DNA from 2 places in the Herminiimonas arsenitoxidans genome. Region 2 is predicted to be linked to the other one. Evidence: predicted binding sites of a transcription regulator. Region 2 holds the regulator's gene; the other holds the start of a gene.
The links. Region 2 encodes LexA, which represses DNA repair genes until DNA is damaged. Its sites were predicted from a motif close to ACTGTATNNNNATACAGT; they were not measured.
Positions count from the first base shown of each region.

Region 1: imuA (translesion DNA synthesis-associated protein ImuA) is a predicted target of LexA. The motif match lies at 8,885-8,902, and genes of this name have one in related genera.

Region 1 covers NZ_LT671418.1:396,966-412,769, reverse strand. Annotated here, with positions in the region: gene BQ6873_RS01915 (GH36-type glycosyl hydrolase domain-containing protein) at 1-4,890, opposite strand, end outside; gene BQ6873_RS18195 (hypothetical protein) at 4,883-5,047, opposite strand; gene BQ6873_RS01910 (fused MFS/spermidine synthase) at 5,386-6,201, opposite strand; gene BQ6873_RS01905 (MlaE family ABC transporter permease) at 6,337-7,152, shown strand; gene BQ6873_RS01900 (MlaD family protein) at 7,180-8,160, shown strand; gene BQ6873_RS01895 (hypothetical protein) at 8,157-8,828, shown strand; gene imuA (translesion DNA synthesis-associated protein ImuA) at 8,960-9,739, shown strand; gene BQ6873_RS01885 (tetratricopeptide repeat protein) at 9,888-11,516, shown strand; gene BQ6873_RS01880 (sensor histidine kinase) at 11,519-12,124, shown strand; gene BQ6873_RS01875 (energy-coupling factor ABC transporter ATP-binding protein) at 12,153-12,827, opposite strand; gene BQ6873_RS01870 (ABC transporter permease) at 12,827-13,531, opposite strand; gene BQ6873_RS01865 (formate dehydrogenase accessory sulfurtransferase FdhD) at 13,640-14,485, opposite strand; gene BQ6873_RS01860 (hypothetical protein) at 14,725-15,051, opposite strand; gene BQ6873_RS01855 (formate dehydrogenase subunit gamma) at 15,064-15,804, opposite strand, start outside.
Region 2 covers NZ_LT671418.1:1,169,009-1,184,812, forward strand. Annotated here, with positions in the region: gene BQ6873_RS05465 (inorganic phosphate transporter) at 1-893, opposite strand, end outside; gene BQ6873_RS18220 (hypothetical protein) at 810-989, shown strand; gene BQ6873_RS05470 (DUF47 domain-containing protein) at 1,022-1,648, opposite strand; gene BQ6873_RS05475 (replicative DNA helicase) at 1,749-3,134, opposite strand; gene rplI (50S ribosomal protein L9) at 3,245-3,697, opposite strand; gene rpsR (30S ribosomal protein S18) at 3,723-4,007, opposite strand; gene priB (primosomal replication protein N) at 4,023-4,316, opposite strand; gene rpsF (30S ribosomal protein S6) at 4,341-4,709, opposite strand; gene lexA (transcriptional repressor LexA) at 4,983-5,645, shown strand; gene BQ6873_RS05505 (RNA methyltransferase) at 5,674-6,438, opposite strand; gene BQ6873_RS05510 (inositol monophosphatase family protein) at 6,570-7,364, shown strand; gene BQ6873_RS05515 (winged helix-turn-helix transcriptional regulator) at 7,446-7,847, opposite strand; gene BQ6873_RS05520 (DMT family transporter) at 7,953-8,270, shown strand; gene BQ6873_RS05525 (DEAD/DEAH box helicase) at 8,515-9,858, shown strand; gene mutS (DNA mismatch repair protein MutS) at 10,042-12,711, shown strand; gene BQ6873_RS05535 (hypothetical protein) at 12,708-13,652, shown strand; gene BQ6873_RS05540 (FKBP-type peptidyl-prolyl cis-trans isomerase) at 13,795-14,340, opposite strand; gene BQ6873_RS05545 (cupin domain-containing protein) at 14,445-15,566, shown strand.

The sequences.
Region 1 (15,804 bases), 770 kb from region 2:
CCGCGCCACACCAGACTCAGGCATGACGACAGTTGGGCGCTCTCGCTCTTCACGTAGCGTCAACGATGCAGGTTGCACCCAGCGCGGCTGCGATTCATGCAACAGCAATTCGGCAGAACGAATAATCGGTTCATGATGAAAACGATGTCGCATCACATTGCGATTAATCACGTTGCCAAGTGAGACCAGCAACATGCCCTGGTGATGCGCCATGTAGGCACGCACGATGGCCATGGTCTGGTTTTCCGTACGGCGGCCGGGTGTGAAATCTAGCGCTTCATAAAAACCGTAACGCCCAAGTGCGCCCATTTCTGCCAAGCGCCGGAAATTGGCAACCGCACTCTTAGGCATATACATCGCCGCCAAACCGGTTGCATACGGTGCGATGACTATGTCTTTTTCCAAGCCACGCTTCAATCCCAGCCCAGGGACACCAAAGGCTGAATATTGATAAGTGAAGGCACGATCACGCAAATTAAGCGCCGATTCGGATATGCCCCATGGCACCTTGCGTTCCTTGCCATATTCAATCTGGCGCGCCACGATATTGCGACAGGTTTGATCCAGCATGCTGCCGCGTGGCATCGAAATCACCAGCGACGGCATCAAGTATTCAAACATCGATCCTGACCATGAAGCCAATACTGGACCGTGCAAGCCCGGCAACATGCGTCGACCAAGGCGGAACCAATGCGATGGCGGTGCCTGCCGCTCGGCAATCGCCACCATACTGGCAAGACGTGCTTCGGATGCCAACAAGTCGTAATAGCTATCATCAAGACGAGCTTCATCGACGTTATAGCCGATGGAAAACAGTTTGCGCTCCGGCGACATCAGGAAGCGGAAATCCATATCAATCGCCATCTGACGCGCAACTTTTTCTATCGCGTCCAAACGCTCCAGCCACTGCACAGCAAGCACCGCAGCCTGCATCAACGCACCATCCAGCATATCGAATAACGCTTGCGGAATGACATTTGGATCAAGTCGATTCTGTGAAGCAAACAAACGTGCAATATCGCGTCGCGCCGACAGATAACATTGCGGCAAATCCTCCAGCGCGACATTCATGTTCACCTGATCATTGACCAGCTGCCACAACTCGGCATTCTGTTTGTTTTCCGCATCCTCTGCTTCCAGATGTGCCCACGGAATGATGACGATGAAATCGTTGCAGTGTGTATGCACGGCTTCCCGCAACTCATTGGCCCAGGTCAGCACTTCATTATCAGGAGTCTGAATCTCTGCCGAAAATGCCTGCGCCAAATCGAACAGGTTCTCTGAACGTTCAGCCATTCTTTTCCAGAATGCATAAGCTGGTGGCGCTGTACTTGTTGCCAACAAGAAGTCGCTGAACTGTTCGGCACTCTTGCGCAATTCATTGATAGTGACTGTTTGCGTACGCAGTTCGCGTCCGATACCGTCAATCGCCAAGCGAAGTAGCAAGACCGAATCACGCATACCTGCCACAGTCGTCGGCCGCAGCACATTCTGTTCGCGCGCATCTTTGCACGCCTGCGCCAAGGCAAACAAATGGCCGGCGAGATTGCCGCTATCGACAGTTGAAATATAACGAGGAGATAATATTTCCAGCCGCTCGGTCTCATACCAGTTATAAAAGTGACCGTGATAACGCGGCAGTTTTTGCAGCGTTTCCATCGTCGCTTCCAACCGACGCATCATCTCGTTCAAACCGATCCAGCCAAAATCGCGTGCCGTCACCACCGACAACAGATACAAGCCAAAATTGGTCGGCGAAGTACGATGTGCAATCACCGGTTGCGGATCTTCCTGGAAATTATCTGGTGGCAAATGATGGTCTTGCGCCACCACAAAGGTCGTAAAGAAACGCCAGGTACGTCGCGCAATCAAGCGCAGTTCTGTTTCCTCATCAACATCCAGCTCTTCCACATTGGTATCGACTGGCGGCAAACTGATCGCACGTGCGATGAAAGGACTAAGCAGCCACAACAGGCAAAACGGCAAAGCCAGCCACCAGCCGCCCGGATTGAAGAAATACACCATCACGGCTATCACTAATGTGATCAACATGCCCATGCGGCCACGCCACAAGAAGCTGGAGATCGAATATTTTTTCGCACGCCGGACTTGTGCCGAGGTCACCCATTCCAGTAATTTTTTACGTGTGAATATCAAACGCACCAGCGTCCGCGCTATTGCATCGAGCATCAGCCACGAATACTGCACCAACACTGCCAGCGAAATGAAGATCACCGCCAGCGCATCCGGCAATACCGCAAGGCCGCGCCGCCAGTGCGCCTTGAAACTGAGATCATCTCGGTGCGGTAACAAATCGGAGAGAAAGCGGAATACCGCCGGCGGTGCTAAACCAATCAAGGCTAGCAACAACCACGGCCAGGCTTGTATATGCCCGAGACAAAACGCCGTCACCAGCGTGATCAGAATCGCAGGCGCAGTCAACGAACGTCGCATGTTATCGGCAATTTTCATCCGATCGATCATCGACATAGACACACGCCCGCTATGCAACAGCCACGGCAGCAATTGCCAATCGCCACGCGTCCAGCGATGCTGACGCGCAGCCGCTTCTTCAACATGGGAAGGAAAGTCTTCAAACAACTCCACGTCGTTCACGAGTGCGCAACGTGCCAGCGCACCTTCAAATAAATCGTGGCTGAGCATGGTGTTTTCCGGCACCTTGCCGGAGAGAGCTAATTCGAATGCATCAACGTCGTATAAACCTTTGCCGGAATAACTGCCCCAGCCAAACACATCCTGATACACATCCGATACTGCACCGCCGTAGGGATCGATACCGCCGCGAGCAGAAAAGAAACGTCTATATAAAGTGCGTTCCTGCTGCATGGGCAAGGTCGGCGTGATGCGCGGCTGCAAGATGCCGTAGCCTTCGACCACTTGTAGTGTTTCTGGATCGTGGCGCGGCTGATTCAAAGGATGCGCAGCGACACCAACCAGCGCGCGTAAAGCACCTATCGGCAAACGGGTATCGGCATCCAGCGTAATCACATAACGCACGTTATGCGGCACAGGAATCTCATCCAGTAAGAACGAGGTATCGAGCGCATTGCGTAGTAATCGGTTGAATTCATGCAGCTTGCCGCGCTTGCGTTCCCAACCCATCCACTTGCCTTCCGCCTCATTCCACAAACGACGGCGATGCAGGATATAGAAACGTACTTGATCAGTCTTGCTCGGTCCATAACGCGCATTCAGCTCTGCAATGCCACGTCGTGCCTTTTCCAGCAAAGGCAAATCCTGTGGCATGTGCTCATGCTTGGCATCGGCCCAATCGGACAACAAGGTGAAATAAACTTCGCCATCCGGATTGGCAAGATAATGCGTCTCCAGCTGCTGCAGCTCTTCCTCTATGCCTTCTTCGTTGGTCAACATCACAGGCACAGCGACGAAAGTGCGTACGTTCTCCGAGATATCGACCAACTCCAGCCGCGGTAAATGGCGCGGCCAGAATAGGCGCATCAATATTTTATTAACGAGCGTGATTGCAATATCAATCGCGGGGAAAAGGCCTGCAACAATCAGGATCGTTAATGCAAGCGTATGTATCCCTTTTCCATGCGTAGTCCATAAAGGGAATGCCAGAATAATCAGCGCTACCGGCAGTATCGTCAGTGGGTAATACAAGCTGGCATGGGCGATGTAATGTCGTCTGAGTTTTTGTGAAAAATGTGGCTGATAACCCAGCTCTGCTTCCAGATCGGTTCTGCCACCGCCCAGCAGATAATGCCCAGGATCAAGCGCACGCTCATCAGCAACAATGTCATCGTGTGACATTTGGCTGCGATGGAATTCTATTTTTCGTACCAACGCATCAGCGATCTGTTGTTCTGAATAGCGCGCATTCAATGCGATTTGCTGAATGATCTTGCGATAGCGATCTCGCGTCAAAAAATCCAGTTCAGCATAATTCGGTAGGGTCAGTAATTTCTGTTCGACCAGACTCACCGATTCAAAAAAGACGCGCCAATCGTAGGCAGAAATCGTGCGCATGCTAGTGATGATGTTGCGTATCGTCTGATTGGATGCGACTTGCGTTGTATGCTCACTCAACACAATATCGTCTATCGTCGGACCTTGATCAACAAGACGAGCACCCAAAGCATCAAGCAGCGGTGTAAATCCAGGTTGCTGATAGCGCAAGCGTTGCACTAGCTGCACGACAAACGGTTGTAACAAACGTCCCGGTGGTAAGACGATACCCGGCTGTTCGTTCTCCGGCATTTTCTGCGCAATCGCAATCAGCTCATTTGCAAAGTCATCCGCAGCCTGACGTGCAGCCTGTGCCTTCACGACGCGTACTGCAACACGACGCAAATGTTCCAGCAAGACAGCGCGCATGATAATAGGCAAGGCCCATAGCTCTGCCATCGTCAACTGTTGCACACTTTGATAAGCACGCACAAAGCGCAAGAACACATCAACGTCGAAATGATTATCCGTATGTGCCGCGAACTCCCAACACAAACCATAAATTCTTGGATGGCCAGCATGATCACCGCTGGATAATTTGGGTAGTGCCTTGTACAGACGACGCGGCAAATTCTCTTCTACACCGACTACGCTCTCTTCCACCACGTGCAAGTTATCGAGTAACCACTCGGCGGCAGAAGTAATCGCTCTACGCTCAGCAGTAGCCTGCTCTATAGCCGCATGCGCAGCAACCAGCACCTTGCCATTTTCACGTGCAGCGATGGAGAGATTGACGCGACTCGGCGCCGCACCTATTTTTTGAATTGAAGCAAGATGCGCTGCATGCGCCTCTAAACGCTCGGCGCTGAATATTTCTACGCGTATAGGTTCATCAGAAGAACTTGATGCATCTTCTGTAAATGAAAAATGCTGATCTTGACGGAAAAATTTCTTAAACAAGATCGGCCTCACTTTGCTCACGGGAAAAATTCTCCGAGATAACAGACAGATTCACACGATGGCCGTGTGTATTGTCTTGAGCAAACTGGACTTTATTGATAAAAGAAAAACGAATCCCGCATGGGAAATCTGCATGCGCATAAGTAGTACTGACCATATTTCTTCCTCCCCGCTAGTGCGGTTTTTAGATTGACATGGTGGTCCATATTTTGCTCAGTTGGAGATGCAGAACGAACAAGAGTTCCCAACTTTATGACATGCAGCAAGATTGAAGAGGCAAACGAGTACTGCAGCACGCCTCGCTATATGTTGATCCTCTCACCGCAGGAAAACAATAGACTTAATGAAAGACTATGAAGAATATCTTGTAGAAGAGATTACCACGCACAAAAGAACTAATCGGTGTTGCACCATAAAAAGCCATGAAATACCTGGCATAGTGCGTGGCATGTAAAAAATGCCGGCATTATTTGCAATCGATGGCGGTCTTATTCTTTATTCGATACTTTTTGGATAAACCAGATCAAGTGCAAATTTCTCGCACATGCTTACAGCCTGCTCTCGCAACAGTGCATCATTAGAATTATCTTCACCTGTTTTGACGGCTACTGCGATATGACTGTTACCGTCCTTGGTCTTAAGCCACCATATATGACGACCACCAAACAATATCTGCCCTTGCGTCAACATGGACGTGATCGTGTCACCGTCATCAGCCATATTCATCACCAACGCACCTTGATTGTGCAGAACGCGTTGGCAATCTTGAAGAAAGGTGAAAGAACATAATTCTGTCGATGCGCCATTTGCATCAAAGCCATCCAGCAAAATCACATCGACTGAATCTGCCGCCATCTCCTTCAAATACAAAGCCGCATCCTTGTGCAGTACTTGCAAGCGCTCGTCGTCTGCTGGAATCATGAACTTGTCACGCAAGGCAATCACATCTGCGTTCGACTCCAGCACAGTCATCCGTGCCGATGGTAAATGTCGGTAGCAATATTTGACCAATGAGCCACCACCCAAACCGATAACCAGAATATGTATAGGAGCAGGATTGAATAGTAAAAATCCCGTCATCGCTTGCGTATAGGGAATCACCAATTCATCCGGAGCCGATAGTCGCATGGCGCTTTGCACGACACGTTCATCAAAATGCAAAGTGCGGATATCGCCATCGTCGAAGATGAAAGGCTTATCTCCATGGACAAGCGCCTTGATTTTTTCCAGGCGATCCGGCGTAAAGAAGTTCATAGGCAATGCGGTAAAGTACAAGAGCTCCAGTGTGGAGCGATCCTGCAATGAAGTCAAAGTACGCTATGCCGTGCAAACGGTCTTATTCAAATCAGTTCGCTCACTTTATATCTGCAATTTCCTCTACATCTGAACTGCAACTTTCCTTCCGGACAATGAAATGACAGGCCGATTCACTGCTACCATGCTCGCATGACTGCAAAAGTATCCCTTCCAGATACACTGCTACAGATGGGCGGTGCCACCTTGCGCTGGCTGCTGGGTGGCTGGCGCATAGTACTGTTTGGCGTCGTAGTGCTGTCTCTGGCCTTGTCCCCCACCACGTACAAACGTGAGAATCGTCATGCCATCGCCTATCAAATCGTATTGGGCACCACGGCAAATCTGATCTGGTTTTCCGTCTTGTCTGCGCTGGCCAGCGTCATCCTGATACGCATCGTAGTCGTTACCGCACTGAGTTATGGCCTGTCAAAATATGCGTTGGAGATGGTCGTCCGCGTATTAGTGCTGGAACTCATTCCACTGTCAGCGGCCTTGTTTATCGCACTGCGACGCACATTGCCGGATGGCGTAGAGCTGGCAGAAATGCGCGCACGCGGCGATTTGCACGCGTTGCAACGTCAAGGTATCGATCCGATACGCAGAGAATTCTTCCCCCGTGCCGTAGCAGGCATATTTTCCGTCTGGATGCTGGCAGCAGTAAGCTGCGTGCTGACCTTGATCCTGGCTTATCTTTCCGTTTATGGCTTCACGCAATGGGCACTGGCCGGTTATACGCGCGTCGTTGGCCAGATTTTCAATCCTGCGGTGTCGATGATTTTCATGCTCAAGACCTTGTTCTTCAGTCTGGCCGTGTCCTTGATCCCGATGGCTTCCTCGCTTTACGATACATCCCAAACATCGCTACACAGCCGTTCGAAGGCGGCCAATGAGCTGGCTGCCATGGTTCGCCTGTTCTTCGTCATTTTGCTGATTGAGATTGCTTCCCTGATGGGCAATTATTATTAACTCTTATAGCGACTGCGCCTGATTGCCATGCAAGAACAACCAGACTCATCCATTCCGCCACCGCCAAAAACGCAGCTGCCCGGCCTCGCGCCCAGCAATCTGGAGTTCAAGGCAGCCATCCTGCTCATCTTCCTGATTGTGTTGATTTGCAGCTCAGCGGCTTACTTGATGTATGCCAGAGGCGCATTCGAAGCCACGCAAGAACTGGTGCTGCTGGCGGACGATTCTGAAGGCGTGTCGGTGGGCATGGACCTGACGTTTTCCGGCTTCCCTGTAGGACGTGTCAGCCGTATTGAATTAGGTAAAGATGGCAAGGCACGCATGATAGTCGCTGTCGCCAAGAAAGACGCGCACTGGTTACGTACATCCAGCGTCTTTACGATGGAGCGCGCCATCGTCGGCAGCACACGCATACGTGCTTACACCGGCGTTCCAACCGATCCACCGCTGGAAGCCGGAGCCGAACGCACCTTGCTGGTCGGCGATGTTTCGGCGGAAATCCCGATCCTGGTTTCCTCTGCCAAGCAATTGATTGAAAACATCAACAATCTCACTTCAGCCGACTCGGCACTCAATGCCAGCCTGACGAATTTGCAAGGCATGACAGCAAAACTCAACGGCCCTAACGGTGCCTTGGGCGCACTGTTCGGCAACGAAAAAGATGCTCAAAAAATGGTGGCGACGCTGGATCGCGCCAACGCTGTCTTGGCCAAGGTCGATGGCTTGCTGCTCAAGACCGACAATCAGGTATTCGGCAAAGACGGCAACAGCCAGGCCACCATCGTCCAGCTCAATGCCATGTTGGGTGAAGCCAGAGCCAGCTTGAAAAAGGTCGATGCAGTATTAAACGACGCGCAAGTCATCAGCGGCAACGCCAAATCGGCAACCAACGACCTCGGCTCGCTGCGCGCAGAAGTTGATCGCAGCTTGCGCAAGGTTGAACAACTGGTCAACGAGATCAATCGCAAATGGCCATTTGCACGCGACACGGAGTTGACCCTGCCATGACATCTCGCCTTTTAAATACGCTGCTAGCTGCCAGTCTCGTCGGACTGTTGGCAGCCTGCGCCGGAACACCTCTACCTGACTGGCAAATGAATGCCAAGAGCGCGACCGATCTGGCTACCAACGCCTATCTGGCAGGCAATACACGCGCTGAAGAGCAGGAATTTGCTTACGCCCGCAATGAAGTAGCACGCACCGGCCGCATCGATCTACTCGCGCGCGTAGAACTCACGCGTTGCGCCAGTCGCGTAGCCAGCCTGGTGCTGGAAGAATGCAGCGGCTTCGAAAAATTGCGGCAGGATGCCCCAGTATCGGAACGTGCCTATGCCGATTATCTGACCGGACGCATACAACCTCAGGATGTCGCATCACTGCCATCGCAGCATCGCGCAGTAGCCGGCGCAACATCAGATACAGCCGCTGCAGTTGCTTTGCAAAGCATAGATGACCCACTTTCCCGTCTGGTCGCGGCCGGCGTATTGTTCCGCACCAACCGTGCCACACCGGCCGTACTGACACTGGCAGTAGATACCGCATCCGCTCAGGGATGGCGTCGTCCTTTGCTGGCTTGGCTGGGCATACAAGCCATGCGTGCGCAGCAAGCTGGAGATAGTGTTGAAGCGGAACGGCTGCGCAGGCGTATGGCACTAGTTCAAGGAACGGACAAATAATCCCAGCCAGTTTCAATCTGGCTACAAATAGCTGAATTCTCAAAAAAACCTTTTATACTGTATGCATATACAGTATATTGGTAATGCGTCGACTCGCTGACGCCTTATCCCAATCAGTATTTGGAGGTTTTATGGTCGCACTGGCATCCGCTCTTCCCGCTTCAGCACAGTCCATTTTCGCTTCATTGCCCGAGGCACTCTGGCACGACGACCGCAATGAAACGCGTCGCGCCAAACCTATCCCATCCGGCTATCGCGCACTGGATCAGGAATTGCCGAATGGTTGCTGGCCTTCCTCCGTTTTGATTGAGTTGCTGATGCCACGCCCGGATGTCGGTGAATTGCTTGTGCTGGCACCTGCCTTGAGGCAGCTCACGCAAGCTGGCAAAACCGTGATTCTGCTGGCGCCACCACATATTCCCTCTGCCGCGTCACTGGCTGATCTGGGCATCGATCTCTCGAATGTCATCCTGATCAAAGCTGACAAACCCATGGATAGAATCTGGGCTGTCGAACAGGCTATGCAAAGCGTGGATTTCGGTGCACTGCTGTGCTGGTTGCCGGAAGCGAGACCGGACCATTTACGCCGCCTGCAACTGCTAGCTGCCAGCAATGATGGCTTGACCTTTGTGTTTCGCCCTTTATCCGACCAAAGCCAATCATCTCCTGCTCCATTGCGCATGCTATGCCAGCCTGCGACTGACGGCCGCATGTCTGTCGAAATCATCAAACGTCGCGGGCCGGTACACAGCAAGCCTATGATGCTGCCACTTGCGGCATCATCCAAAGTGAGTACACCAGCTGCAGCACGCTCACTAAGCTCACCTGTTTTCACGACGCCATCCTATACCGTAGCGCATTCTGCTCTTGCCGCTACAGCTGCCCGACACCGCGCAACACTACCGGTATAAGCGTACAACTCGCCTCCCACCATGGGAGGCGAGTCAGCACATTAGCGCTATCGCGCAATACCATCAGATACTTGCAAGAAGAGCATTCTCTTGTGGCAACTCTAGAAACATAGCCGTATGATGGGAAATCCTTATTTTCCGCACCATAATGGCCACTATTCTCAATAGCCGTCTTGCCAAATTGCGCGCACTAGTCGTAGACGACATGTCGACAATGCGACAAAACATTCGCACCCAATTAGGACAATTAGGTATTGAGCAAGTCGATCAGGCCGCCACGCCTAACGATGCAATCAAATACATCCGTTCTACCAACTACGATGTAATCATTTGCGATTACAACCTCAATAAAGAAACCAACGGCCAGCAGATGCTGGAATTCTTGCGTTCGCAAAAACTGCTATCGCCGACTGCCATGTTTTTCATGATCACGGCAGAAAGCAGCTATGACAGCGTGGCCAGCGCAGCAGAATTTCAGCCGGATGCTTACATGGTCAAACCGCTCACCGGCGGCAAGATTGCGGATCGCATCGAACGTTTGCTCGATAGGCAAAACGCCTTGAAGCCGATCACTGATCGCTTGCAGATGAAAGATCTGACTGGCGCCATCGCTGAATGCGACAAAGTTTTAAAAGTCGAGCCGAAGTGGATAGTAGATATCCTGAAAATCCAAGCCAGCTCTGCACTCGAATTAGGCAATATCAACGATGCCCGCGTCACTTATCTCAAGGCACTCGGTTTACGCAGCGATCTGGTGTGGGCCAAACTTGGGCTGGCACGATGCGATCAAGCCGCTGGCAAACTCGATGAAGCCAAGAAAATTGTGCAAGACGTCTTGGACGTCAATGCCAAATTCATCGACGCCTACGATCTGCTCGCACAAATCGCTGAAGCACAAGGTAACGAAGAAGCTGTTCTTGATGCTTTCAACAAATCGTATGACGTGATTCCATCCGCACGACGCAGCCGCCTGATGGGTGATGCCGCATATCGTGTCGGCAATCTGGAACAGGCACGCACCGCGTTTGACAAGGCATTGACCCACACACGCGGCTCGCTCACGGCACAAGCATCCGATGCCCTGTCGCTGGCGCAAGTGCATGTCGATATCGGCGAAGCGGCCAATGCACTCTCTGTATTAAGCAACGCGGCTAAAGATCACCAGGACGACGCACATTTTTCCGCCCGACAAGCGACTATTGCCGCACAGGCATTCGCTCGCCTTGGCGATATCGACTCTGCCAAGGCAGCATTTGAATCAGCCAAAGAAATGGCTGATGGCATACGTCCTGATACCAATACATTGGCACTGGCAAAGGCCGCCTTCTCTATTGGCCTCAATGAAGAAGGCGCACGCATCATGGCCAAAGCCATCAAGGCTGATCATGAAAATACACGTCTGGTCGCCTACGCGCGTCGCGTTTTGCAAGATACCGGCAACGAAGCCTTGATTGAAAAAATCGTTGATGAAGCCATCAGCGAAGGCGCCTTGATCGTTGATCAGGCAACGCAATTAATGCGTGCCGGCCAGTTCGACGAATCACTGACCAAGTTGGAAGAAGCCTTGACCGCGACACCGGACAATACCGGCGTATTGCTCGCCGCCGCGCAACTACATCTACTGTGGATGAGCCAAAAAGGTCTGGATCGCAACTACGTAGAACGCGTGAATGCCTATCTGGCACAGCTGGATGTATTGATGCCAAATAGCGAACGCGTCGCCAAGATGTATCGCTTCCTGCGCGAAACACTGGTTAAAGCCAGCGTCGAGGCATAAGTATGGATCAACAACTCACCGCCATCGTTGTACATGACTTGAAAAATGCTTTGGGTGCATTGGAAGGTGAACTATCGGCTTTAGTTGATGATCTCGATCAAGACAAAGCCAGGCAAGCACACGCAAGTTGTGTCGCATTACGTGAAAAGATGATTGGCTTTCTCACCTTGTACAAAGCGTCCACACAAGGTTTGACTACACGCATAGAAGCCGTCAGTCCGGATGATTTTCTCAACGGTTTGCTACGCGACCGCATAGCGACACCATCAAAACTAGACATCACCATCAATACCGATGATATGCCTGCCATTGCTTTCTTTGACGAACATTTGGTTGCTCTGGCATTGGATGCAGCATTACAAAACGCCACACGCTTTGCGCGCACCAACATAGTCGTCGGATGCAAGAAAGTAGATGAAGAAATCGTCTTCACAGTTCAGGATGATGGAACCGGATTGGATGCTGCGGAAGAAAAGCCATCGACCGGACTCGGCATGGCATTGTGTGACGCGATTGCAAAAGCGCATCGCAATGAAAATCGCCAAGGCAGTGTGCAATTGAGTACGCCGTTAAATGGCGGCGCACTTTTTACCTTGCGGCTACCTTAAGTACGTAGGCGTATTACCGGGGAAAACCTTACTCTTCGTGTAAGTGTGCTTGCCGCAGTTCAAGCTTGCCATCGCGGATCTTCAGGCGCTGCACACCAGGCAATGCAATCAAGTCCCTATCATGACACGCCATGATCACACTGCTACCTTCGCGTACCAGCGTCGGAATCAAAGCAATCACCTGTTCACGCGCAGATCCATCCAGATTCGCAGTCGGTTCGTCCAGCAGCAATAATTTCGGCGACAGGACGCGGGCACGCGCTAATGCAACGCGTTGCTTTTCACCGCCAGACAAGAAGTTCGGTACGTTCTTGCGCAAATGCGTAATGCCAGCCCAGACGATGGCTTCTTCTACTTTTTCGGCAATGATGTTTTTCGGTATACCACGCACGAACAGGCCGTAACCGATATTCTCGGCAACGCTGGTGGAAAACATTACAGGATGCTGATGCACATAGACGATGGCATCGCGCATCACGCGCGGATACGGTGACAGGCTAGCTGTGACTCCCTGAAATCGCACATCCGCCGTATCAGCCGATTCCAGCCCAGCCAATATGCGCATCAAGGTGCTTTTTCCTGAACCGTTGGAACCGGTCAGCACATACGCTTGCGATTGTGCAATCGACAGATTTTCGATATCCAGCAAACGACGCTGATGGAAGTTCTTTTGCAAACGTTGTATCGATAAAAGTGCATCCATCACATATTCCTCGCTGGACGGGCATCACCTTGCAACAACATCATCGCGGCATTGATCAACAAGGCGAACGCAATCAGAACGATACCCAGCGCAATCCCTTGTGCAAATTCACCCTTGCTGGTTTCCAGAGCAATCGCTGTCGTAATCGTGCGCGTCTCGCCTGCAATATTCCCGCCGACCATCATCGCGCAGCCAACTTCGGAAATCACACGACCAAAACCATTGATCACGGCCGCCATCACGCCGAAGCGGACTTCATGTAACACCGTCAGCATGACACGCCATTTGGATGCGCCATGCACGATTGCTGTCTCTGCCAGACGCGGGTCAGCTGCTTGTACTGCCGATAAGGTAAAGGCAATCAGAACCGGCAAGACAATCAGGACTTGCCCGAAGATGATGCTGGTTTGAGTGAATAACCATTGTAGCGAACCAAGTGGACCTTGCCGCGACAGCATCAGATACAGCAATAAACCGATCAACACCGTCGGCAGCGACAAGGCTGCTTGCGCAATCCAGATCACAATGCGACGGCCGATGAACTCACGCGTTGCGATCAAATAGCCGAGCAGCACTGCAATCGGCGTTGCGATCAGCAGGCCAACGATGGATGTTTTGAGTGATATCCAGATAATACGCCACAGCACGGCATCGCCCGAAAAGAGCAAACCGAATGCATCGCGAGTAGCGTCAAGTAAAGACATGAGGAAGTAGATTGCGACTGAGGCGTCGGCTATTCATTTTTGTAGCCGCAATTTTAACGTACTCAGGAAGTGCTGCCGAAAGAATACGCTGAGTGGTTGATAGAGAGGTTACGCAACGCGCAGTGAGGAATCGAGCAACTCCGGCTCATAAACCATGCGTTCCTTGCCCGTCACGAGCAAAAAGTGTTTGCCGGTACAGCGTGCCAGCAAGGTCATATTGACCTTTTCCGCCACCAGATGACCCATTTGTGTCGTGCCGGAGCGCGAGATCAAGAACGGCATGCCCATCTGCGCACCTTTAATCACCATCTCGGAAGTCAGGCGACCTGTGGTGTAAAACACTTTGTCAGCACCACTGATATTTTCCAGCCACATGATGCCGGCGATGGAATCGACTGCATTGTGACGACCGACGTCTTCGATGAAGTATTGCAGATCGCCTTCGGATGAAAACAGTCCACAACCATGCACTGATCCTGCCTTGGCATAGACAGAATCCTGCGTACGGATCGTGTTGACGATTTTATAAAGCGTGGATTGTTTGAGTCTGGCATCTGTCGGCAAGACGATGGTGTCGACCTCATCCATCAAACCGCCGAACATCGTGCCTTGCCCACAACCGGTGGTGACGACCCGTTTTGCTGTACGTTCTTCGATATTGGCAATGCCATCACGCGTCGTGACCGACACCGCATGCTGATCCCAATCCACATGCACCGAGACAATCTCTTCAATCGACTCCACCAGGCGTTGGTTACGCAAATAACCGAGCGTCAGCATTTCCGGCGCAGCGCCCAAGGTCATCAAGGTAATCAGTTCACGACCATCGACATACACCGTCAGCGGACGCTCAGCCGGAATCGCTACAGCCGAAGTCTGTGCGGTTTCATTGACGGCATTAACGTCATACGTCAGTTTGACTGGCGTGCTGGTAAATTCAGGGCGATACGACATGGGCAACGGACAATTCATTTTGAACAGGGCTGGCAAATGCCACTGTTCATATCGGACTCAGTTATCAGAATCATGCTAAGCATGATGCGTGGTAGCGCACAAAACATTGAATAATGCCTAAGCAAGATTCAATATTTCGATAGTACACGCGAGATTATAGCGGCATGCGCGCTATCAGGTTCATAGACCTGATAACGCTTGCCTAGCTTGAGGTGCTGATTTGGCAGGAAATGTGAGGATTACTTTTTGGCACCGGCAGCAGGCACTGGTTTCGCATCGGCTACGCCCACTGTCGTCGTTGCCGCCACCAAGGCGACATACGGTCCAGGATTAGTACATGGCGGAACGGCAATAGTAGGCTTCGGCTTGCCCGTTCTTTTGAAATAAGCTGCAGCCACACGATCTTGTGATTCGCACAACTGATACGCAGCGACCTTGTCGCTCCAGGCTGTCTTGGCTTTGGCTTCGGCAGCCTTGGCTTTGGCTTCATCGCTCAAGGGTGGCAATTTGGCTGAAGCGGCACCCATGACCATGATGCCGAGCAATGCCATCAGTATCTTTTTCATCTGCATATCTCCTTAGACAGCCTTGATCGGTGTGCCGGTTTTTTCAGCGCCTTCTTGGGTACGCACTCTTGGCACTTTGCCTTTTTCAATATCGTCGTACCAGAGGTCGTGATGCTCTTTGGCCCAAGCGTCATCAACATAGCCGGTAGCCATTGCTTCATACGCGCCTTCCATACCCAAGGTACCGATATAGATATGCGCCAGCGATGCACTGAATATCAATACGGCAGCAACCAGATGGATCACGTTTGCGATCTGCATATTGCCGCGTGTGTACAGTATCCCCGGCACCAGCATATCCAGCACAAAGCCGGATGCGCTCACGATCAAGCCGAGGAAAACCACGCCTCCCCAGAACCACAATTTTTCACCGGCGTTAAAACGACCTGCGCTGGCATGACCTCGTGCGCCACCAAGCTTGATCAGCCATTTCCAATCTGCTTTAGCCGGGAAATTATCTTTGACAAAGATCGCGAACATCAAGATCAGCGACACAGTGAAAACCGGCCCTATGAAGTTGTGTACGTTCTTGCAGATGTATGCGAGCCAGCCGAATACGCTATGCCCAAATACCGGCAGCACCACATATTTCCCGAACAGCATGACCAAGCCGGTCAATGCCAGCGTCAGAAAACTGATCGCTACAGTCCAGTGCGTCAGGCGCTCAATCGATGTAAAGCGCTCGATCAAACGACCTGTACGCTTTTCTTTCAGCTTGATCGTACCGATCGAGAAATAAAAAGCCACGATCCC
Region 2 (15,804 bases):
ATCTTGCGTGATGCGCCAACGCCGACAATCGCACCGGTAATGGTATGCGTGGTCGATACTGGCACACCCAAGGCAGTTGCCAGGAACAAGGTGATCGCACCACCGGTTTCAGCACAGAAACCGCCGACAGGCTTCAGCTTGGTGATTTTCTGTCCCATCGTTTTGACGATACGCCAGCCACCGAACAAAGTACCCAGACTGATCGCGGTGTAGCAGCTGATGATGACCCACCATGGCAGCGGATCGGCTGCGGTCGATACACCTGCAGCAATCAGCAACATCCAGATGATCCCCATGGTCTTCTGTGCATCGTTACCGCCGTGCCCCAAACTGTACATTGCGGCAGAAAACAGTTGCAGCCGTCTAAACCAACGATCTACATTGCGCGGCGTCGATCTGACGAACAACCACGATACCAACACCATCATCAAGGAACCGAACAGGAAACCGAGCAAAGGTGACAACACGATAAAGGCGATGATTTTAATCAAGCCGGAAGAAATCAATGCGTCGGTACCAGCCTTGGCCACTGCTGCGCCAACCAAACCACCGATCAATGCATGCGACGAAGACGACGGCAAGCCGAAATACCAGGTCACCACGTTCCAGACTATCGCACCAACCAATGCGCCGAATACGACGTAGTGATCAATCACAATAGGATCAATCGTACCCGTACCTATCGTCATCGCCACTTTGAGGTGGAAAACACCGATTGCGATAAAGTTGAAAAACGCCGCCATCATCACGGCGGTTTGCGGTTTCAATACGCCGGTTGATACCACCGTCGCAATTGCGTTTGCCGCGTCATGAAAGCCATTCATGAAATCGAATATCAAAGCCAATATGATCAAAAAGGCCAGGACATAAAGGCTCATGTGGAGAGTTTGCATGGATATTTATTCTTTGTTCAATCTGCGTATGTCACCGACAACTACATCAGCAACCGCGAAACTTACAAGACAGCCTTGCACGTCATCAAAAAATAACGGCAAGGCACACCAACGTTACGCTCAATGAATCAAGCGTTCTCGACGATGATGCCTTCGATGATATTGGCGACGTCTTCACAACGATCCGTGACAGTTTCCAGCAATTCGTAAATCGCCTTGAGCTTGATCAGATTGCGTACATCCGGTTCTTCGCGGAACAGCTTGGACATCGCAGCACGCATCACGTGATCGGCATCCGATTCCAGACGATCGATTTCCTGGCAAATAGCCAGAATCTCGCGCGAATTGTCCATGTTGTGCAACAGAGCGACTGCAGCTTTGACCTTTTCGGTACAAGCCAGGCACAACTCAGCCAAACGCTTGGCTTCAGGTGTAATCGCTTTAATGTCGTACAGAGAGATTGTTTGCGCCGCATCTTCGAGCAAATCGAGGATATCGTCCATGCGCGTGATCAGTTGATGGATGTCATCACGATCGAGCGGTGTAATAAAGGTTTTATGCAAAGCATCCAGCGTCGCATGCGTGACCTTGTCTGCCTGCTTCTCGATACCTTCGATCGCATGTACACGAATTTCCAGGTCGTCGAAATTGGTCATCAAGGCAACCATTTCCTTCGCGCCTTTGACGCAAAACTCGGCATGCTCGTTGAAGAGATCGAAAAACTTGCCTTCTTTCGGTAGAAGTCGTCCAAACATAATTACTCTCTTTGAATATGAAAATGTTGAAATACTGTGATTAGCTACAAAGACCAGTGGCCTTTGAAGAGAACTCTAAAATACGCAAACAATCACTACATCAATCCCCTTGATACAGGGCGGCCGAGCCGGTGTAGTTCTCAAATTTGGTGTATTGACCGAGGAAGGTCAGGCGTACGCTGCCGATTGGGCCGTTACGCTGCTTACCGATAATAATTTCCGCGGTACCTTTATCTGGCGAATCAGGGTTATACACTTCATCGCGATAAATAAACAAAATCACGTCGGCATCCTGCTCGATAGCGCCGGATTCACGCAGATCGGACATGACGGGACGTTTGTTCGGACGTTGCTCCAGCGAACGGTTCAACTGCGAGAGCGCAATCACCGGGCAATTCAATTCCTTGGCCAAACCTTTCAAGCTACGCGAGATTTCGGAAATTTCCGTCGCACGGTTTTCGCCTGAAGTATTGGCCGACATCAGTTGCAAGTAATCGATGATGATCAGACCCAGCTTGCCGCATTGACGCGACAGACGACGCGAACGTGCACGCAACTCAATCGAATTCAGCGCTGGTGTTTCATCGATGTACAACTGTGCATCGTTCATCTTTTGAATCGCATGCGTCAGACGTGGCCAATCTTCATCGGCCAGACGACCTGTACGTAAGCGATGTTGATCCAGACGACCAACCGAACCCAGCATACGCATTGCCAACTGTGTGCCGCCCATCTCCATCGAGAAGACCGCAACCGGCAAACCACTTTCGATCGCTACCGTTTCACCGATGTTGATCGAGAACGCGGTTTTACCCATCGAAGGACGACCAGCCACAATGATCAAATCGCCTGGCTGCAAGCCCGATGTCATACGATCCAGATCGGCAAAGCCGGTTGGCACACCAGTGATATCACTGGTGCTGTCGCGGTTATACAGCTCGTCGATACGTTCGACGACTTGCGTCAGCAAAGGCTGGATTTCCTGGAAACCTTGTGCGCCACGCGCGCCCTCTTCCGCAATCGCAAAGATCTTGGATTCGGCTTCATCCAGCATCTGCTTGACTTCCTTGCCTTGCGGATTGAATGCATTACCGGATATCTCATCCGAAACAGTAATCAGTTTGCGCAACACACCGCGGTCACGCACGATCTCGGCATAACGACGGATATTGGCGGCGGACGGCGTATTCTGCGCCAGTGCGTTCAGATAAGTCACGCCACCGACTTCTTCTGCCTTGCCGCTATTGGTCAAGGCCTCGAATACGGTGATCACGTCAGCCGGTCTGGAGTTATTGATCAGCTTGACGATGTGCTGAAAAATGATCCGGTGATCGTAGCGATAGAAATCTTCCTGATTGACGAAATCGGCAATACGATCCCACGCTGCGTTATCCAGCAACAAGCCGCCGAGGACGGATTGCTCAGCTTCTATCGAATGCGGGGGGACGCGAAGGGACTCTAATTGCGGATCGGCACGGGTGTTCATGGCGCGAATTATACCTGTTGCGAGCGGCGGCTTAAGAAAATGGGCAATAAAAAAGCCGGGAAAACCCGGCTTTTTCTAGGCAACGAGTGCCTGAGGTACTTTAATACAACTTAAGCGTGATCGCCGACTACGGTGATCGTCACTTCAACGACTACGTCTGTGTGCAATGCAACTGCAACAACGTGATCGCCAGCGACTTTCAACGGGCCTGTTGGCAAGCGAACTTGTGCTTTTTCAACTGCGAAACCTTGCTTGGTCAACGCTTCAGCGATATCAGCATTGGTAACGGAACCGAACAAACGGCCGTCAACACCCGATTTTTGCGTGATTTGAACGGATTGACCGCTCAATTTTTCGCCTTGTGCTTGCGAAGCTGCCAATTTTTCTGCAGCGATTTTTTCCAGCTCTGCGCGCTTGACTTCGAATTCAGCAACAGCAGCAGTCGTAGCACGACGAGCTTTGCGTTGTGGGATCAGGAAGTTACGTGCGTAGCCGTCTTTTACTTTAACGACTTCACCGAGGTTGCCGAGATTAACGACTTTTTCTAACAGAATGACTTGCATGTTTTTCTCCTATTTCAAGTCGTTATTACGCGTGGTGCAGATCGGTGTACGGCAACAACGCGAGGAAACGTGCGCGTTTGATTGCTGTATCGACTTGACGTTGATAGATTGCTTTGGTGCCGGTCAAGCGTGCTGGCATGATTTTGCCGTTTTCTTGAACGAAATCTTTCAGTGTGTCCACGTCTTTGTAGTCAACTTGTTCTACGTGTGCAGCTGTGAAGCGGCAGAATTTTTTACGCTTGAACAAAGGGTTTTGTTGTTTGCGTTTTTCTTTGAGTTTGCTTTTGTCGAATTTTTTACCGAATGCCATTTTGGGCTCCTGTATCTAAATGTGGGTCTCGAAATCTGTGAGATGGAAAACAAGGCTTTTGCTGTTACGGCTCTTACGTGCCAGAAAACCAGTGAACTGAAATGTCCCGCCTAATTCGGCTTGATTGAATCTGCCTGAAATTTCTCCCGCGGCAATCGCGGCAACTTCAAACTCGACCAATCGTGGAACACCTGCTTCTATCTGTTGCGAACTGTGCAGTAAAACTGCTGACACAATCGGGACACCTGCCGGGGTGTAGCGCAAAATTTCACGCTCGGCGATGGTGGCTACAAACTGAAGTTGATTCACTCTCCTGATACGTCGTTGCAATAATTAGGCAGCAGGTGCCTCGGCGCGATGGCTCTTGGCAGCATCTTCCTTCTGCACAGCCTTCATCATTGGCGATGGCGCTGTTTCAGCCTTCTTCATTTTCACTGTCAGATGACGCAGAACGGCATCGTTGAATTTGAAGCCGGTTTCGATTTCAGCCAGTGTTTCGCCGTCACATTCGATGTTCAGGCAGACGTAGTGGGCTTTAGCCAGTTTTTGGATCAGGTACGCCATTTGACGGCGGCCCCAGTCTTCCACGCGATGAACAACACCACCGCGTGCGGTGACGATGCCTTTGTAGCGTTCGATCATTGCAGGCACTTGCTCGCTTTGATCCGGATGGACGATAAATACGATTTCATAATGACGCATGTAAGCTCCTTTTGGACGGATTGAAGATTGCCCACCTCGGCGTCAAGACGAGTGTGGGAAGAGGAAAACCAGCAATCATACGCGTACGAGCTAGAAAACTCAACGCTTTCAAGCATTTATCGCAACCTTCCGTACCGAATGTGCAGTCATTTCACCCATATTTGAGCAAATCAGCTTGCATTTAGGCATGCACTGTATAAAAATACAGACTGTTTATATGAACAGTCCACGGCAACGTGCCTTCTCACGCGCCATTTCAAGCCAGGCTACGCAATGATCAAACTGACAGCACGCCAAGAGCAAATTCTGAATTTGATACGCGACGCGATCGAAAATACCGGTTTCCCGCCGACACGTGCAGAAATTGCAACAGAACTCGGCTTTCGCTCTGCCAATGCCGCAGAGGAACATTTACAAGCACTGGCACGCAAAGGCGCGATTGAAATTTCGCCCGGCACCTCACGCGGCATACGCTTACGCGATATGGGTAGCAATGGCGCGGAACGTTTCCCCGGCCGACAAATGGCCTTGCCACATCCAGCTTTGATGCAATTGAGTCTGCCGCTGGTCGGACGTGTAGCCGCCGGCTCACCGATTCTGGCGCAAGAGCATATCGAAGCGACCTACGACGTTGATCCCGCGCTGTTTTCGGCTAAACCTGACTTCCTGTTGAAAGTACGCGGCATGTCGATGCGCGATGCGGGAATTCTGGATGGCGACTTATTGGCGGTGAAAAAAATCGATGCTGCGAAAAATGGCCAGATCGTGGTTGCGCGCTTGGGTGATGATGTCACCGTCAAACGCTACAAGAAGTCCGGCTCCTTGATCGAGTTACTGCCGGAAAACCCGGATTTCGAACCGATACGTGTCGATCTGTCGCGCGATGAATTTGCGCTGGAAGGTTTGGCTGTAGGTTTGATGCGTAGCTGGAACTAACACCAGAACTGAAGAAAAAATACCGGATTTATCCGGTATTTTTTTGCTTCGCTAAAATCTGCTTCGCAATCCCGCGCAGGATATTCACTTCTTCCGTTTCCAATTGTGTACGGGCAAACAAACGCTTCAGGCGCGGCATCAACTTCTTCGGATTATTCGCATCCAGAAAATCGATCGCTACCAGCGCCTGCTCCAGATGCGCGTACATACCGTCGATCTGCGTCATGCTCGCAGCCTCGCCCTGAAAACCGATATCCGTCGCTGCACGCGCATCTCCCACCGTCGCCATGCGCGCCTCGTAAGCCAAGACCTGCACGGCTTGCGCCAGATTCAACGATGAATAATCCGGATTCGCTGGAATAGTAATCAAGACATTACACTTTTCAACAATCTCGTTCGGTAAGCCGAAGCGCTCATTGCCAAAAACCACTGCAGCACGCAAAGAAGTCTCTTCAACCAAGCGTGTCGCCAACACACGTGGCGAAATGATAGGCGGTGAAAATTCACGCAGGCGTGCCGTCACTGCCGCCGCATAGTTGCAATCTGTCAACGCTTCTTCAATCGAGCCGACTATGCGCGCCGAGGTCAAGATATCCTGTGCGCCACTGGCAAAAGCCACTGCTTCCTCCTGCATAGCAGCATCAGGAAAGCGCGGATTGACCAGTACCAACTCTGAAAAACCCATGTTTTTGATAGCGCGCGCCGCCGCTCCGATATTGCCGGGGCGACTGGTTTCCACCAGTACAAAACGCAGGCGATTGAAAAGAGGCGTGTCAGTTTGTGGCTGGTTCATTTAAAATAGCGGCATTGCGCGGTAGGAATCATGTCAGAAATGGCAACTCTATACCGCATCGCTCATTAATTTCAATTTAGGTGGATCCACTCGCCCTCAGGCGATGGGACCGCCATTTTAACGGAAACTCTATGCATCCCATGCTTAATACGGCGATCAAGGCTGCTCGCCGCGGCGCTGCCATCATCAATCGTGCATCCTTCGATCTCGACCGCGTCAAAGTCACGGAAAAAAATCCAAACGACTTTGTGACTGAAGTCGATCAAGCTGCCGAGCAAGCGATCATAGAGGTTCTGAAAACCGCTTACCCAGATCACGCCATCCTGGCGGAAGAATCCGGCGCCTCAGCCAATCTGCACGACGAAAACGACAACGTCTGGATCATCGATCCACTCGACGGTACCACCAACTTCATACACGGCTTTCCACAGTACTGCGTTTCTATCGCCCTGCAACAGCGCGGCCAAATCACGCAAGCAGTGGTCTATGACCCAACCCGCAATGACTTGTTCACCGCCACCAAAGGTGCAGGCGCATATCTGAACGAAAAGCGTATCCGCGTTACCAAGCGTGACAAGATTGCTGACGCATTGATCGGCACCGGCTTCCCTTATCGCACTACCGACAATCTTGATGAATACATGAAAATGTTCAAGATCATGACGCAAAGCTGCGCCGGTCTGCGCCGTCCAGGCTCTGCCGCTCTCGATCTGGCTTATGTTGCTTGCGGTCGCCTCGATGGCTTCTTCGAAAAAGGTTTGCAACCGTGGGATATCGCCGCAGGTGCCTTGCTGGTTACCGAAGCTGGCGGCATCGTCGGCACATTCAAAGGTGAAGCAGATTATTTGTACAAAGGCGATGTAATGGCCGGGAATCCAAAAGTGTTCTCGCAACAAGTGAACCTGCTGTCGGAATTTGCACGATAATGTGATGACGAACTTCCAGCAGACCAAGCTGGAAGTTCGTCGAAAGTACTCAGCAAGACAAACAAATCATTTCAACGCATCTCACCTCAATTTGTGCACGATGCGTCCGGTGATGTTCTCATCCTCGGCATCAAAATCTTCCCTTGCCTGCATCAGCTCAGGATAATGCTGATTCGTCCATCTATCCAATGCCACCAAGGTTGTGCTTAAGGACTTGCCCAAAGGGCTGAGTTCATATTCAACATGTGGTGAACTGGTTTCCAGATCGCATCGCGTCACCAAGCCATTACGCTCCAACTCTTTCAAGGTTTGCGTCAGCACTTTCTGCGAAATGCCTTCTATTCTGCGCAGCAATTCGCTATTGCGCATAGGCCCACCATCCAGCGCTGGAAAAATCAGCAATACCCATTTACTCGCAATCAGTTCCAGTACTTTTCTGGACGGGCATGCCGCACTGAAAACGTCGGATCGTACTGCTTCCATGTCAATTTTTTTTGTCGATTCCATGGTTACCAAAAAGTGCGTACTTGTTGCCGAGAAGGTGTCTGCATATTCTAAACATCTGTTCAATTCTTCGTGAGAAAAGCAATGGCGTGGATCTATCTGTTAATCGCAAGTGTAGTGGAAATCATGATGGCCATCGCATTGAAGTATGCGCACGGCTGGACCCGATTGGTGCCCAGCGTCATTGGCATTGCTGCCGCTGCTGCCAGCGTACTTTTCCTGACACTGGCGATGCGCAACTTGCCGGCCGGCACTGCTTATGCCATCTGGACCGGCACGGGCACTGTTGGCGTCGCCATACTCGGTATTTTTCTGTTTCAGGATGCCTTGTCGCCTTTGCGTCTGCTGTGCATAACATTGATCATCAGCGGCACGATAGGCCTGCGCGTGCTCGATGCGTGATGCTCTGCACTGCCAATGGTGAACACTGATGACATTTTGAACATACTTCTGCATCCCCACTGCCTTCATGAAAGCGCTCTCAGGCAGATTTAATCTGCACTGCAGCATTGCCCTGTTATACTCGCCGCACACGGCATACCTCCAGTCACCTTGCCGCTGTCTCGCGATTTCCGCACCCTAATCCCGTTTGCCTGCGACTGGCGCCCTTTGCGGCGACAGGCCGATAATTTTCTATTGAGTATTCATGTCTTTTTCTGACCTCGGCTTAGCCGAAGGAATTGTTCGCGCCGTTACCGAAAGCGGTTATACCAACCCGACCCCGATTCAAGCACAAGCCATCCCTGCTGTTTTGGCTGGCGGCGACTTGCTGGCTGGCGCACAAACCGGCACCGGCAAAACCGCAGGCTTCACGCTGCCAATTTTGCATCGCCTTGCTACCAGCGGCACCCCGCACGCATCAGCTTCTGCCCAACGCCCTATCCGCGCTCTGGTGTTGACACCAACCCGCGAACTGGCAGCACAAGTTGAAGAAAGCGTACGCACCTACGGCAAGTATTTGAATCTGAACTCCGCTGTTATCTTCGGTGGCGTCGGCATCAACCCACAAATCAAAATGCTCAAGCACGGCGTCGATATCCTGGTTGCTACACCAGGTCGCCTGCTGGATCACATGCAACAAGGTACCGTCAACCTGACCAAGGTTGAAATCCTGGTGCTGGACGAAGCCGACCGCATGCTCGACATGGGTTTCATCAAGGATATTCGTCGCGTCCTCGCAGTGTTGCCTAAGAACCGTCAAAACCTGCTGTTCTCCGCTACCTTCTCCAATGAGATTAAAGCGTTGGCAGATGGCTTGTTGAACTCCCCAGCCATGATCGAAGTAGCACGTCGCAATTCGACCGTTGAAGTGATCGAACAAAAAATTCATCCAGTTGACCGCGACAAAAAACATCCTATGCTCGCGCATCTGATCAAGACCAATAACTGGTCACAAGTGCTGGTCTTCACGCGTACAAAACACGGCGCAAACAAGTTGGTCGAACAACTTGAAAAAGACGGCATCAGCGGCATGGCGATTCATGGCAATAAGAGCCAGTCGGCACGCACACGTGCATTGAGCGAATTCAAGGACGGTAGTTTGCAAGTCTTGGTAGCAACCGATATCGCCGCACGCGGTATCGACATCGATCAATTGCCACACGTCGTGAACTACGATTTGCCTAACGTGCCAGAAGATTATGTACATCGCATCGGCCGTACCGGTCGTGCTGGTGCTACCGGCGAAGCAGTGTCACTGGTTTGCGTCGATGAACTGGACATGCTGAAAGATATCGAGAAGCTGATCAAGCGCAAGCTGCCATCGGAAGTGATTCCTGGCTTCGAGCCTGATCTGAACGCGAAACCACAACCGATACAACGTCGTAGCAACGATGTACAAGGTCGTCGCCCACAAGGTCAAGGACGCAATGCCCCGGCAAAATCCGGCAAAGCACCTGCACCAAAACCGAATGGTCCATCGCGTAGTTTTGGTGGCAATTCAACTGCACGTCCGGCAGCACCACACCGCTCAGGCGGCCGCGGCCGCTAAGTCCCAAGGGCTGCAATATTAAATGTTGCAGCCCCTGAGCAAAGACAGCATATCTATTGCATTGCGGTGCCAACAAAATCGATCTCGTCGAATACAATGTCATCTTTACTTTTGTCTTCTCGTGCTCAGTTGCAATAGCTGAACCAAGAAACAAAACGTGCTGAAGAAACTTTGGAATCAACTATGTCGTCGGTAACCGAAAAAACAAACATCCCTCTTCCGAACGAGAAGCACACACCCATGATGCAGCAGTATCTGCGCATCAAGGCTGAACATCCGACCACACTAGTGTTTTATCGGATGGGTGATTTCTACGAATTGTTTTTCGATGATGCGGAAAAAGCATCGCGCCTGCTTGGCATCACACTGACTCAACGCGGCGCATCTAACGGCAATCCGATCAAGATGGCGGGCGTGCCCTTCCACGCAGTGGATCAATACTTATCCAAGCTGGTCAAACTAGGTGAATCGATTGCGATCTGTGAACAGATCGGCGATCCGGCGACCAGCAAAGGTCCCGTCGAACGCAAAGTGATGCGCGTCATCACGCCAGGCACATTGACCGATTCAGATCTACTGCCTGAAAAATCCGAACAACCCTTGCTCGCGCTCTACAGCACGACGCAACGCAAGACTGTCACGATAGGCCTCGCCTGGCTGTCGATGGCAAGCGGCGCATTGAAATTGATGGAGTTTTCCACCGATGCGCAAAATGCAGAAGCACGTCTGAAGCATGAACTGGAACGCATAGCACCTGCCGAAATTTTATTGCCCGGCAGCGTCAACGATCTGTTCAATGAATTTGCTTACGCAAAAAACACCACCATCCCCGACTGGCACTTTGATATTGCGCATGGCACCAAAGCTTTGTACGAGCAACTCAATGTAGGTACATTGACCGGTTTCGGCGCAGAAAATCTAAGCGCTGCCATCGGTGCTGCCGGTGCGCTCTTGCGCTACGCGCAATCGACGCAAGGCAAAGGCTTGCAGCATGTACGTACGCTGACGGTTGAAACAGAAAATGAATTCATCGGTCTCGATGCCGCCACGCGACGTAATCTGGAACTGACAGAAACCATACGCGGTCAGGATGCCAATTCAGCGACGCTGTTCTCCTTGCTCGATCACTGCCGTACCGCGATGGGTTCGCGTCTATTACGTCACTGGCTGCACCACGCACGTCGCGATCAAGCAGTAGCCATGGCACGCCATGCCGCCATCAATGCATTGATGCGTGCAGACGCTTGTAGCGGTCTCGCCTCGACCTTAGCCTCGGTACCAGACGTGGAACGCATTACCACACGTATCGCGTTGTTATCGGCCCGTCCACGCGATCTGGCTGGCATGCGCGGCGGCTTGCAGCAATTACCTTCGCTACGTGCCTATGTATCCATGTGCAACAAGGATGCCGATGCACCTTTGTTGAAAACGATACACGATGCACTCGCCACACCGACCGATTGTCTCGATCTGGTTGAACGTGCGATCGCGATGGAGCCAGCCGCGATGGTGCGCGATGGCGGCGTGATTGCACGCGGCTTCGATGCCGAACTCGATGAGCTGCGTGGCCTGTCGGAAAACGCAGGGCAATTCCTCGTTGATCTGGAAACCCGCGAACGCGCACGTACCGGCATCAACAATCTGCGCGTTGAATACAACAAGGTGCATGGCTTCTATATCGAAGTCACCCACGGTCAAACTGATAAAGTGCCGGATGACTATCGTCGCCGCCAAACCTTGAAGAATGCTGAGCGCTACATCACACCGGAACTGAAGGCATTTGAAGATAAAGCTTTGTCGGCACAGGAACGCGCACTAACGCGTGAGAAATACCTGTATGAACAAGTGCTGCAACAAATGACGCAGCATATCGCCACCTTGCAAAACATCGCACACGCCCTGGCACAACTCGATACATTGGTTGCACTCGCCGAGCATGCAATGCGTCACAACTGGTGCGCACCGCAACTGGTGAGCGAACCAACGATTACCATCGAGCAAGGCCGTCATCCAGTTGTAGAGAATCACATCGAACGCTTCATCGCCAACGATTGCCTACTTTCCAGCGAGTGCAAATTGCTGTTGATTACCGGTCCTAACATGGGCGGTAAATCAACTTATATGCGACAAGTCGCATTGATTACGCTGCTGGCTTACGTCGGCAGCTTTGTGCCTGCCAGTCGCGCCGTGATCGGCCCTATCGATCGCATCTTTACGCGTATAGGCGCCGCTGATGATCTGGCCGGTGGTCGTTCTACCTTCATGGTGGAGATGACAGAATCGGCCGCCATCCTGAACGGTGCGACAGAAAACTCACTGGTGTTGATGGATGAAGTCGGACGCGGTACGTCAACCTTCGATGGCCTGGCATTGGCATGGGCAATTGCCAAGCACCTCATTGATACGACCAAAAGCTTCACTTTGTTCGCCACGCATTATTTCGAATTGACGCAATTGCCGGAGATTCATCCTACGGCCGCCAATGTTCATTTGTCGGCAGTGGAACATAAAGACAGTATTGTGTTCTTACATGCAGTACAGGCAGGCCCTGCCTCACAAAGCTACGGCTTGCAGGTGGCGCAACTGGCTGGCGTACCGCAGCCAGTCATTCGTGCCGCACGGAAACATCTTGCTTCTTTAGAGGCTAATTCGATGCAGGTTACGCCGCAGTTTGATTTATTCGCCAGCGCAGGTAATGCGTCAGCATCTGAAGAGATCATGTCTGCGCATCAGCAAGCATCCGCGATTGATGAAGCCGTTGCAGCGATCAATCCAGATGCACTGTCACCCCGTGAAGCATTGGATGCAATTTATCGCTTGAAGGAACTGAGTAATCAGCACACGTCAGAATGAAAAATTCTGTTTCACAATTACTGATTTGCCTTGCGCTCGCCTACCCGGCATTTGCGCATGCGACGGATGCGACGCCGTTCAGCTTCGGCGTCATTGCCAAGCCGGTTCAATCAGCTAATAGTGAAACGACTTTACGTGAGTCGATAGAAGAAAGCGATGCAGATAATCTGGCATTCGTCGTTGTAAGCGGCATCAAGGCCGAGAACGAAGCATGCAGTGATGCGCTGTACAAAGAACGTCGCTCATTGCTCGATAGCGCGAAAAATGGCGTCATCGTTTCGATTACCGGCAATGACTGGACACGCTGCGGCAATACGAAAAATCGCATCACAGCAACAGAGCACATGAACCGTATTCGCGATTTGTTTTTCACCGATGAATTTTCCTTCGGTGATAGCAAGCTTCCATTGGTTCGGCAATCGATGATGCCGCAATTCCGTTCTTACGGAGAAAACATGCGCTGGCGTATCGGTGACGTGATGTTTGCCACCATCAACCTGCCGGCAAACAATAATAATTATTTGAATGCCGCTGGTCGCAACAGCGAATTTGAAGACAGACAAACCGCCAACAGTGATTGGCTGAAACGCCTCTTCCTCACTGCAAAAATCAGCAAGGTCGATGGCATCGTCTTGTTCTGCGATGGCAATCCGCTGCTGAAGGCAGAACACTCATCGATGTTCTCATCCGGCAAGCGTGAAGGATTCGCCGATATCCGACGACAGATCCTGGCTTTCGGTGAAAAATTTCACGGCAAGATTTTGATCGTTCACAGCGATCAGAATTCTCGTCCAGTCACATCACCTAAAGGCATAGACTGGCACGGCAATGTAGGCGCACTACGCGTTGATCCGCCATGGCGCAAAATCGTAGTCAATCCGGCACTGCCTGAATTATTCGCGCTGGTGAATCCAATTACGACACAAACGACACGTCGATAACGATTGCAGATTGCATCGTTATTCAAATCAACATACATCGCAGCAATAAAAAAACGGATGCCTTTAAGCATCCGTTTTTATTTCCATCAAGTGGCACCCCGTTTTATTCCGGGCTGTACTCATTCACGACGAATAAATCGAATTAGTGAATTGGATGCGTGCGGAAGTGATCGCCCTCTTCGCCTTCATCATCTTCCGAACCATGATGATGACCATGTGCGCCATGTACGTGCTCATGAGCAATTTCTTCTTCAGTTGCTTCACGAACTTCCGTTACCTTCAAGGTAAAGCGCAAAGCCATGCCAGCCAATGGATGATTGCCGTCCAGCACGACCTTGTCATCAGCGATATCGGTCACGGTGAAAATCAGCGGTTGCTCATCTTCATCTTCCGTTTCTGGCGAACCTTCGAACTGCATGCCCACTTCCAGAGGTGTCGGCAAACGGCCGCGTGGCTCGATCTTGACCAGGTTAGGATCGTATTCGCCGAAAGCATCTTCAGGCTCGACTTGAATGGTGTTTTCAAAGCCAACTTCCTTGCCGTCCAGCGCTTCTTCAATCTTAGGCAACGTGTTTTCATAGCCGCCGTGCAAATACACCATAGGCTCACGGCCGTCTTCAATCAAATCGCCTTGCGCGTCTGACAATTTGTATTCCACGGTCACGACCGTATTTTTGGCAATCTTCATGATGATCCTTTCATTTAATATGGCCGCAATTATACTCGCGCACCTGCCAGATAGCACCGCTACTCTGCACTCCAGCCTAATACACCTACCTATATAATGACGCCATGAAAAAATTGACTCTTTTAGGCGGCCTGACCGCTGCAGAATTTCTCCGCGACTACTGGCATAAAAAACCATTATTGATACGCCAAGCTATTCCCGATTTCCAAGCATTGCTTTCACGCGACGAATTATTTGATCTGGTCAAACGCGATGACGTTGAATCGCGCTTGATTACACACGTCAAACGCCAGTGGAACATGGACAACGGCCCCTTCGAGCAGGTTCCTCCATTGACACAAAAAGATTGGACCTTGCTGGTACAAGGCGTCAACTTGGTCGACGAAAAAGTTGATGCCCTGATGCGCCAATTCGATTTCGTACCGGATGCACGCCTCGACGACTTGATGATCAGTTATGCAACCGAAACCGGCGGCGTCGGCGCGCATTTCGATTCGTATGACGTATTCCTGTTGCAGGCACATGGGCATAGACGCTGGCGCATAGGCGCACAAACAGATCTGACGCTGGTCGAAGACATGCCGCTGAAAATCCTGAAAAACTTCAAAGCGGAAGAGGAATTCATACTCGCGCCCGGCGACATGCTGTACCTGCCACCGCAGTACGCGCACGAAGGCGTGGCGATGGATGAATGCATGACTTATTCGATCGGCTTCCGCGCGCCGTCCTATCAAGAGTTGGGCGAAGCATTCCTGGAGTCGATGATCGACTCCATTGATTTGCCGGGCCGTTATGCTGACCCTGATTTGAAGCCATCCAAACATCGTGCCGAAATCAGCAGCGCGATGTTGTCACGCGTGACTGCGGAATTGAACAAGGTACGTTTTACTCAGGAAGATATTGCGCTCTTCCTCGGTGAATATTTATCCGAACCCAAGGCGCAAGTGTATTTCGACGCGCCAGAAGAAAATTTGACCAGAACGCGCTTTTTGCAGAACGCAAAGAAAAGCGGCATCAAACTTTCGCTCAAGACGCAGATGCTGCACCGCAGCAATTACATCTTCATAAATGGCACTTCGTTTGAGGTTGGCGAGGAGGATTTAACGATTCTGAAAGAATTGGCGAATGAAAGGCGTCTGAGCGGAACGATTATCGCTTCCGCCTCTGCGGACGTCGTTGACGCCTTCCATACATGGCACAAAGATGGCTGGCTAACTCTGGGATAACACCAAATAAACGAAATTACCCGGAGTTATTTCGCTCAGAAGATGAGGCGCGGCAAAATTTGAGCGCCAATTTTCATATTTTGTTACAACATTACACTTACCAAAATGTAAAAGTGTTGTGTCACAAGCAAAAAGAAGGACTATAATTATCGGTTAGGAAGGTTTCGTTTCATCGCACCGCAGCAATATGGTTCGAAATACATACGAAGCACCCTATAGAGCGATAATTACCGGTAAT